2 regions of the Leucobacter komagatae genome follow, and region 1 is predicted to be linked to the other one. Evidence: predicted binding sites of a transcription regulator. Region 1 holds the regulator's gene; the other holds the start of a gene.
The links. Region 1 encodes LexA, which represses DNA repair genes until DNA is damaged. Its sites were predicted from a motif close to TCGAACANNTGTTCGA; they were not measured.
Positions count from the first base shown of each region.

Region 2: a site for LexA is predicted at 2,601-2,616, ahead of uvrA (excinuclease ABC subunit UvrA). Genes of this name have one in related genera too.

Region 1 is NZ_VFON01000001.1:1,233,983-1,238,191, reverse strand. It holds gene FB468_RS05745 (methylenetetrahydrofolate reductase) at 1-169, shown strand, start outside; gene lipA (lipoyl synthase) at 213-1,256, opposite strand; gene lipB (lipoyl(octanoyl) transferase LipB) at 1,253-1,957, opposite strand; gene lexA (transcriptional repressor LexA) at 2,118-2,780, opposite strand; gene FB468_RS05725 (LysM peptidoglycan-binding domain-containing protein) at 3,064-3,492, shown strand; gene FB468_RS05720 (histidinol-phosphate transaminase) at 3,549-4,209, shown strand, end outside.
Region 2 is NZ_VFON01000001.1:505,433-509,641, forward strand. It holds gene uvrA (excinuclease ABC subunit UvrA) at 1-2,569, opposite strand, end outside; gene FB468_RS02295 (siderophore-interacting protein) at 2,719-3,555, shown strand; gene FB468_RS02300 (hypothetical protein) at 3,610-4,116, opposite strand; gene FB468_RS02305 (VOC family protein) at 4,209-4,209, shown strand, end outside.

The DNA.
Region 1 (4,209 bases):
GCTCGAGGAGGCTGGCGGGTATGCGCCCGAGCTCGGTGTCGAACACACGATCGGCCTCGCGCGGGAGCTGCTCGAGGGTGGGGCGCCCTCGATTCACCTGTACACGTTCAACAGGCACGAACAGGTGCTCGCCGTGCTCGCTGACCTCGACCTGCTGCCTGCGCGGTAGGCGTCGCACCCTGTGGCCGTCGCTGCCCGATGCCGCCGCTGAGCTACAGGGTCGCGACGGCCTGCGGGAACGTCGAAGCCAGGTCCGCGGTCTCTGCTGCTTTCTCCAAGTGCCGCAGTTGCGCGGGGATCGCGTTGCCTTTTCGGGTCATTGCCTGAGCCCACAGCCTGCCCGCCCGGTAAGAAGAACGCACGAGCGGGCCCGCAAGCACCCCGCTGAAGCCCAACCCCTCAGCCTCTTTCGTGAGGTCAACGAACTCTTCCGGGCGAACCCAACGTTCGACCGGGTGGTGCAGCTTCGACGGCCGGAGGTACTGGGTGAGGGTGAGGATATCGCAGCCCGCGTCGCGAAGTTCGCGCATCGTCGAGCTGATCTCGGCGCTAGTCTCGCCCATGCCGAGAATGAGGTTTGACTTCGTGATCATTCCCGCGGCGCGGGCCCGCTCGAGCACCCCAAGTGAGCGCTCGTAGCGGAACCCTGGCCTGATCCGCCGGAAGATGCGGGGCACCGTCTCAAGGTTGTGCGCGAACACCTCGGGCGATGCTTCGAACACCTGCTCAAGGTCTTCCGGTCGCCCGCCGAGGTCGTCAGCGAGGACTTCAACACCGGCGCCAGGGTTTAGCGCGTGGATCTGGCGAATTGTCTCGGCGTACAGCCACGCACCAGTGTCAGGCAGGTCGTCACGGGTGACCCCTGTGATCGTTGCGTAGCGGAGACCCATTGTGCGCACGGACTCGGCGACCCGTCGCGGCTCGTCGCGGTCCAGGGGGAGTGGCTTCCCTGACGTGATTTGGCAGAAATCACATCGGCGCGTGCAGATCGACCCGCCGATGAGGAAGGTGGCCTCGCGGTCCTCCCAGCACTCGTAGATGTTCGGGCACCCCGCTTCCGCGCAGACGGTGTGCAGGCCTTCCGACTTCACGAGCTGCTGCACGGCGCGGTATTCGGGCCCGGTGCGTGCGCGAGTCTTGATCCACTCGGGCTTTCGCTCGATCGGTGTGGCGGCGTTCTTCGCTTCGACCCGCAGCAGCCGCCGCTCCTCGGGCTCGGGGCGTTCCCCGGTTGAAGGCAGAATCTTGACGGTCATGCGGCAAACCTCTCGAGAACGGGGGCCAGGTGTACCTGTAGCGCGGGGAGCGCATCTGCAGGCGTGATTGTGCGGCCCGCGAGCTGGGTGAGCGAGGCCACGCCAGCATCGGTGATGCCGCACGGGGTGAACGTGTCGAACGGCGAGAGATCGTTGTTGCAGTTGAGTGCGAGCCCGTGGCTCACGATTCGCCTACCGACATGGATTCCGATCTGTGCGAACTTGGCGGGCACCAGAGGTCCCGGCGCGGCGGGCAGCGCCCACACACCGGTGCGGCCCTCAATGAGGTTGCCTGAGACACCGAACTCGGCAGCGGTGGCGATGAGCGCCCGCTCAAGCGCGTGCACGAGGTCAGCTCCGCCGAATCCGTGAGTGAGGCGAATCACCGGGTAGACGACGAGCTGACCCGGCCCGTGCCAAGTGACCCGCCCGCCCCGGTTCACCGGAACAACGGGGGTGCCGTCGCTCGGGTACTCGTTGCGCTCTGCTCGTCTTCCGGCTGTGAAGACTGGCTCGTGTTCGAGCGCGAGCACGGTGCCGGTGTCCACGCCGGCCTCAAGCCTCGCCGCTGCCTCCTGCTGGAGTGCGAGCCCCGCGGAGTAGGTGACCAGGTTGGGTGAGAGCCCTGCGACGACAAAACTGGGCGCGGCGCTGAATTCGGGGGACGCTGTCGAACGGGAAGGCGCGGGGTGGAAACGCATGCGACCAGTTAAATAGACTCCGTCCAATAAATCAAGCTCATGTGCTGAACATCAAAACAGCCCACCCTGGGCGCCTCATGGATTTGAGGCTGGCCTGGGTGGGCTGCTGGAGTTTCGGTGCCGCCGTGCTGTTGCTGTCGGCGGGGCTGTGGGGCGCGAGTTAGACCGAGCGGAAGACCGCGACGACCTTGCCGAGCACCTCGGCGTGGTCGCCAAGGATGGGCTCGAACGCGCTGTTGCGGGGGAGGAGCCAGGTGTGGCCGTCGCGGCGGCGGAACACCTTCACAGTTGCTTCGCCCTCGAGCATGGCCGCGACAATGTCACCATTGTCTGCCTCGCGCTGCTGCCTGACCACGACGAAGTCGCCGTCGCAGATCGCGGCATCAATCATGGAGTCGCCCACGACCTTCAGCATAAAGAGTTGGCCGTCGCCGACCAGCTGGCGGGGAAGTGGCACAACCTCCTCGACCTGCTGGTCTGCCGTGATGGGTACGCCCGCGGCGATCTGCCCCACGAGTGGTACGTACGCGGTCTCCTGCGCCTGCGTTGCCTGCGCGTCTGCGACGGCGCTGCTCGTGACGGCAAGCTCAACGAGGATTTCAAGGGCGCGGGGCCTGTTGGGGTCGCGCCGAATGTATCCGCCAAGCTCGAGTCGGCTCAGTTGGTGGGTCACGCTAGAGAGTGAGGAGAGCCCGACGGCGTCGCCGATCTCGCGCATGCTCGGCGGGTATCCGCGCGTCTCAACGGAGCGGGCAATGAACTCGAGGATCGCCTGTTGCTTCTCTGTCAACGGCTTCTGCGGCGCCGAGGCAAGTTCGCTCATTGCTCGTCCTCTCGAATGTGGTGGGGCCCGTTTCGCGGGTGATGTTCGCGTGTTTTCACCTCGGCCCGCGTGAATGTCGGTGGTCACTGATTGGGTGATCTCACTGTTCGAAACCCTAGCCCGGATATTCGAGGCGAGGCAAACATTCGTTCGAGTGTCGCGCGGATTCGCGTGATATTGGTTCGAAGTCCGGGGTTGCGGTTTCGAAGACTCGAAGATATATTCGAAAAAGATGTTCGAATCGAGCGAATTCGTTCGAACACTCTCGAGAGAGGAAATCCTCATGACTGCAACAGCAACCGTGACGACGTTCGGCCCCCGCACTGATGCGACCCGCGCCCACGAGCCTGCCACTCGATCGTCTGCTTCCACCCGGCTCCGGCTCACGCGCCGCGGCCGTGTTGTCTTCGGCGGCCTCGCTACCGTGCTTGTCGCCGGGGTGCTCGGTGTCGTCGCGGCGATCGCTGCCCCTGGCGCGATCGCGAACGGCTCCCAGAGCACGCAAGAGTTCCCGTACATCGTTGCCCAGTCGGGTGATTCGCTCTGGAGTATTGCTTCAGACCTCGAGCCGACCGCTGACCCCCGCGACGTCGTCGCTGAGATTCAGCGCCTCAACCAGATGCAGGCGTCTGACCTGCAGGCCGGTGATGCGATTGCGGTTCCGCTGCGGTTCGAGGGCAACGACCTGACCTTCCCCGCGTCAGAACTCTAGGTCGGCTTTGGTCGCCCGGTACGCATCCGGGATGCTCCGCTGACTAGACTTGTCGTGTGGCTGAATTGAGCGATCTTCCTCTCCGTGACAATCTCGTTGGCAAGTCCCCGTACGGTGCGCCGCAGGCTGCGGTCCCCGTGAGTCTCAATGTGAACGAGAACACGCATCCGCTCCCCGAAGCATTCATCGCCGACGCGACGGCGGCCCTTGCCGACGCGCTTCGCAACGTCAACAGGTACCCCGACCGCGAGTTCATGGAACTCAGAGAAGCACTCGCTGGGTACCTCGGTTACGGTCTCGCCCCTGAACAGGTGTGGGCTGCGAACGGTTCGAACGAGGTCCTCCAGCAGATCTTGCAGGCATTCGGTGGCCCCGGGCGATCGCTCATGAGCTTCACCCCGACCTACTCCATGTACCCGCTCCTCGCCGACGGCACGGATACCGGCTGGATCGGCGTGCCCCGCGACCTCAACTATGCGGTGACGCCCGAGCTCGTGGTCGCGGCCATCGCCGAGCACCGGCCCGACATCGTCGTGCTGTGCGCGCCAAACAACCCGACGGGTACCCCGATGTCGCTCGACACGGTGCGCGCCGCGTACGACGCCTTCGACGGCATTCTGATCGTCGACGAGGCCTACAAGGAGTTCGACACCGAATCCGAGTCCGCCATTTCGCTGCTCGAGGGGAGGCACCGCCTCATCGTGAGTCGCACGATGA
Region 2 (4,209 bases), 730 kb from region 1:
GCTGGGCCTCACCGCCTGACAGCGTCGTCGCGCTCTGGCCGAGCCTGACGTAGCCGAGGCCGACGTCGACGAGGGTCTTCATGAAGCGGTGGATCGATGAGATCGGCTCGAAGAACTGCTCCGCCTCGGCGATCGGCATCTCGAGCACCTCGGCGATGTTCTTGCCCTTGTAGCGCACCTGCAGCGTCTCGCGGTTGTACCGGTTGCCCCCGCACACCTCGCAGGCAACGTAGACGTCGGGAAGGAAGTTCATCTCGATCTTCAGCGTGCCGTCGCCAGAGCAAGCCTCGCAGCGGCCGCCCTTGACGTTGAAGCTGAACCTGCCGGGCAGGTACCCCCGTGTCTTCGCCTCCGGGGTATCCGCGAACAGGTTGCGAATCTTGTCGAACACGCCGGTGTAGGTCGCCGGGTTCGAGCGCGGGGTGCGGCCGATCGGCGCCTGGTCGACATGGACGACCTTGTCGAGGTGTTCGAGTCCCGTGACGCGGGTGTGCTTGCCCGGAACCATGCGGGCGCCGTTGAGCTGGTTGGCGAGCACGCGGTACAGCACGTCGTTCACGAGCGTCGACTTGCCGCTCCCTGAGACGCCGGTGACCGCGGTCATCACGCCGAGGGGGAACGTCGCGTCGACGTTCTTGAGGTTGTTCGAGCGCGCGCCGACGACCTTCAGTTCGCGGTGCTTGTCGAGCGGCCTGCGCCCCTTCGGGGTCTCGATGGCTCGCCGGCCGGCGAGGTAGTCACCCGTGACCGAGTTCGTGTTCTCGCGCAGCGCGGGCAGCAGGCCCGAGTGCACGACGGTGCCGCCCTCAACACCAGCGCCCGGGCCGATGTCGACGAGCCAGTCAGCGGCCTCGATGGTCTCCTCGTCGTGCTCGACAACGATGAGCGTGTTGCCGAGGTCACGGAGCTTTACGAGCGTCTCGATGAGGCGTCGATTGTCGCGCTGGTGCAGCCCGATCGAGGGCTCGTCGAGCACGTAGAGCACGCCGGTCAGCCCAGACCCGATCTGGGTGGCGAGACGGATGCGCTGTGCTTCGCCGCCGGAGAGCGTGCCAGCAGCGCGGGCGAGCGTGAGGTATCCAAGACCGACCTCGATGAGGAAGTCGAAGCGAAGGCGGATCTCGCGCAGCACTTGCGCGGCGATCTTCGCGTCGCGCTCGCTGAGCTCAACGCTGTCGAAGAAGTGCTTCGCGTCGAGCAGGCTGAACTCGCCGACACTCGCGATCGACTCGTCGTCGACGGTGACCGCGAGCACCTCCGGCTTCAACCGCTGGCCGTTGCAGACGTGGCAGGGGACTTCACGCAGAAACTCTGACCAGCGCTCGCGCCGGTTGTCGCTCTCGGCCTCGGCGTACTGCCGCTCGATGAACGGGATAACCCCTTCGAAGCCGCTCGTGTACTTCACCTCGCGCCCGAAGCGGTTCTTCCAGCGGACGTTGACCTTGAAGTCGTTGCCGCGGAGCACGGCTTCGCGCACGTATTCATCGAGCTCGCCCCAGGGAGTCTTGAGCGAGAACTCGAGGTCTTTCGAAAGCCCTACGAGAAGCTTCTCGTAGTACTGGTACAGGCTCTTGCCCTGGCTCGTCCAGGGGATGATGACGCCCTCGCTGATGGAGAGCTCAGGGTCACCCAGCACGAGGTCTTCGTCGACCGACATGCTCGTGCCGAGGCCCGAACACGTCGGGCACGCGCCGAACGGCGCGTTGAACGAGAAGGTGCGCGGTTCGATCTCGGTGAGCTGCACCGGGTGCTGGTTCGGGCACGAAAGGTGCTCGGAAAAGACCTGCACCCGGTCGTCGGCCTTCTCGTCGCGGTCGACGAAATCGATCTGCACCGTGCCGTCGGCGAGGCGGAGCGCCGTCTCGAGCGAGTCGGTGAGACGACCGAGGCCATCCGGGGACGCGACGAGTCGGTCGATGACGACCGAGATGTCGTGCTTAATCTGCTTCTTGAGCTTGGGCGGGTCACTGAGCTGGATGAGCTCGCCATCGACGATCGCGCGCGAGTAACCGGTTGCGGCGAGCTCCTGGAAGAGGTCGACGAACTCGCCCTTCTTCTTCGACACGACAGGTGCGAGTACCTGGAACCGGGTTCGCTCTTCGAGCTCCATGAGCCTGTCAGCGATCTGCTGGACGGTCTGCGACTCGATGCGCTCACCGCACACCGCGCAGTGTGGGATACCGACGCGCGCCCAGAGCAGACGCATGTAGTCGTAGATCTCCGTGATTGTGCCGACCGTCGAGCGGGGATTGCGGTTCGTTGACTTCTGGTCAATCGACACCGCCGGGCTCAGGCCCTCGATGAAGTCGACGTCGGGCCGATCGACCTGGCCAAGAAACTGCCGGGCGTAGGCGCTCAGCGACTCGACATAGCGCCGCTGCCCCTCGGCGAAGATCGTGTCGAATGCGAGGCTCGACTTCCCGCTCCCGGAGAGCCCGGTGAAGACGACGAGCGAGTCGCGGGGAATCGACAGGTCGACGTTCTTGAGGTTGTGTACCCTGGCGCCCTGAACGCTGATGTGCGCGTGCGCCGCGGAGGAGCGGATAGGTGTTTTGCTCTGAGAAGTCACTCCCCCAGCTTAGCGGGTTCGGGCCCTTGATTCGAACGTGTGTTCTAAACAATCTGCATGTTCGCTTTCGGCCGACTCCTAGAGAACTTTGCAAGAGTGTGCCAGGGTTGAGGGTTGGGACAGATCATCAGATGAATGAGGTAGAGACCATGACCGCTCCTGCTACAGCTACGCGCCAGCGCCCCGCTCGGCCCCAGATTGTGCTCGAGGTGAAGGAGCGTGTGCAGCTCAGCCCCCACCTCGTGCGCATTGTGGCGCACGGCCCAGCGATGGCTGAGGTCGACGCGGGCGGGCACACCGACGCCTACAGCAAGATGCTCTTCAGGCAGCCCGGCAGTGACATCGCGCCACCCTACGACCTCGATGCGCTCCGCGATGAGCTCGGCGCTGACCTCGTTCCCTCAACTCGCACCTACACCGTTCGGCGGGTTGACCACGAGGCGGGCGAACTCTGGATCGACTTCGTCGTTCACGGCACCGAGGGCGTGGCTGGCCCCTGGGCAGACTCGGCCCAGCCTGGAGACCCGGTCGTGCTGCGCGGTATCGGCGGTGGCTACGCGCCAGACCCGAGCGCAGACTGGCACCTGCTTGCGGGCGACGAGTCCGCGATCCCGGCGATCGCCTCGGCGCTCGAAGCAATGCCCGCCGACGCAGTTGGCGACTGCTTCATTGAGGTTGGTGGCGAGGCCGACGTGCTCGAACTTGCTGCACCGTTGGGAATCTCAGTGACCTGGTTGTTCCGCGGCGCTGCGGAGGCCGGCACGTCGTCCGTGCTTGTTGACGCTGTCCGGGCTGCACCGTGGCGCCCCGGGCGCGTGCAGGTCTTCGTGCACGGCGAGCGTGGAGCGATGAAGGCCCTCAGGCCCTACTTCACGGATGAGCGTGACCTCGAGCGCGCACAGCTGTCGCTCTCCCCCTACTGGGCCTACGGTAGGCGCGAGGACCGCTTCCAGGCCGAGAAGCGGGAGGCGATCGGTCAGATCTAGGGCCGGTCTCCGGCCGGGGCGCTCGCACGGGTTCGGGCGCGGCACGGCCTGCCCCTAGCGGATTGCAGCAGTGGCGCCGGGGTCGATCGACCCGTAGGCGTGGCGCATGTGGTCGCTGGTGAGGAAGTCTGCGATACCGATCATGACGAGGCTGAAGAGGATCTGTTCGGTGACCATCCAGCCCGGGTAGAGCCCGGGAATCGCAGCCATGACGAGGGTCACCACGGGGAAGATCTGCGAGAACAGTCGCAGTCGCTGGTAGGCCCAGCGCCATCCGTCCGACGCTCGCCAGGCGAAGTACCCGAGGGTGAGCGTCATCCCGAGCACGACGACCGTTCGAACCCACACCGCGATCGGCACGGGCGCACCCGAGCTCGCGAGGACGAGCGCGACGGCGACCGCGCCGACCCCGAGCAGCACTTCGACGCCGAGCAGCCACCAGATCCACGCGAAGGCGCGCCTTGTCCTTTGGTGGGTGCGGTCGGCCTCGGCGATGCGAACTCCGGCCTGTCGTCCACCGGCAAGCCTGTCGAACTTCAGCAGAAGAGATTCCCAGGTCATGCCCTCAGCGTACGACTGGTGCCCCAGTGGTGCCGCAAAAACCCCAAAAGATCAACACAATGGATGACGGCGGTTGGGGCTACGATTCCACCA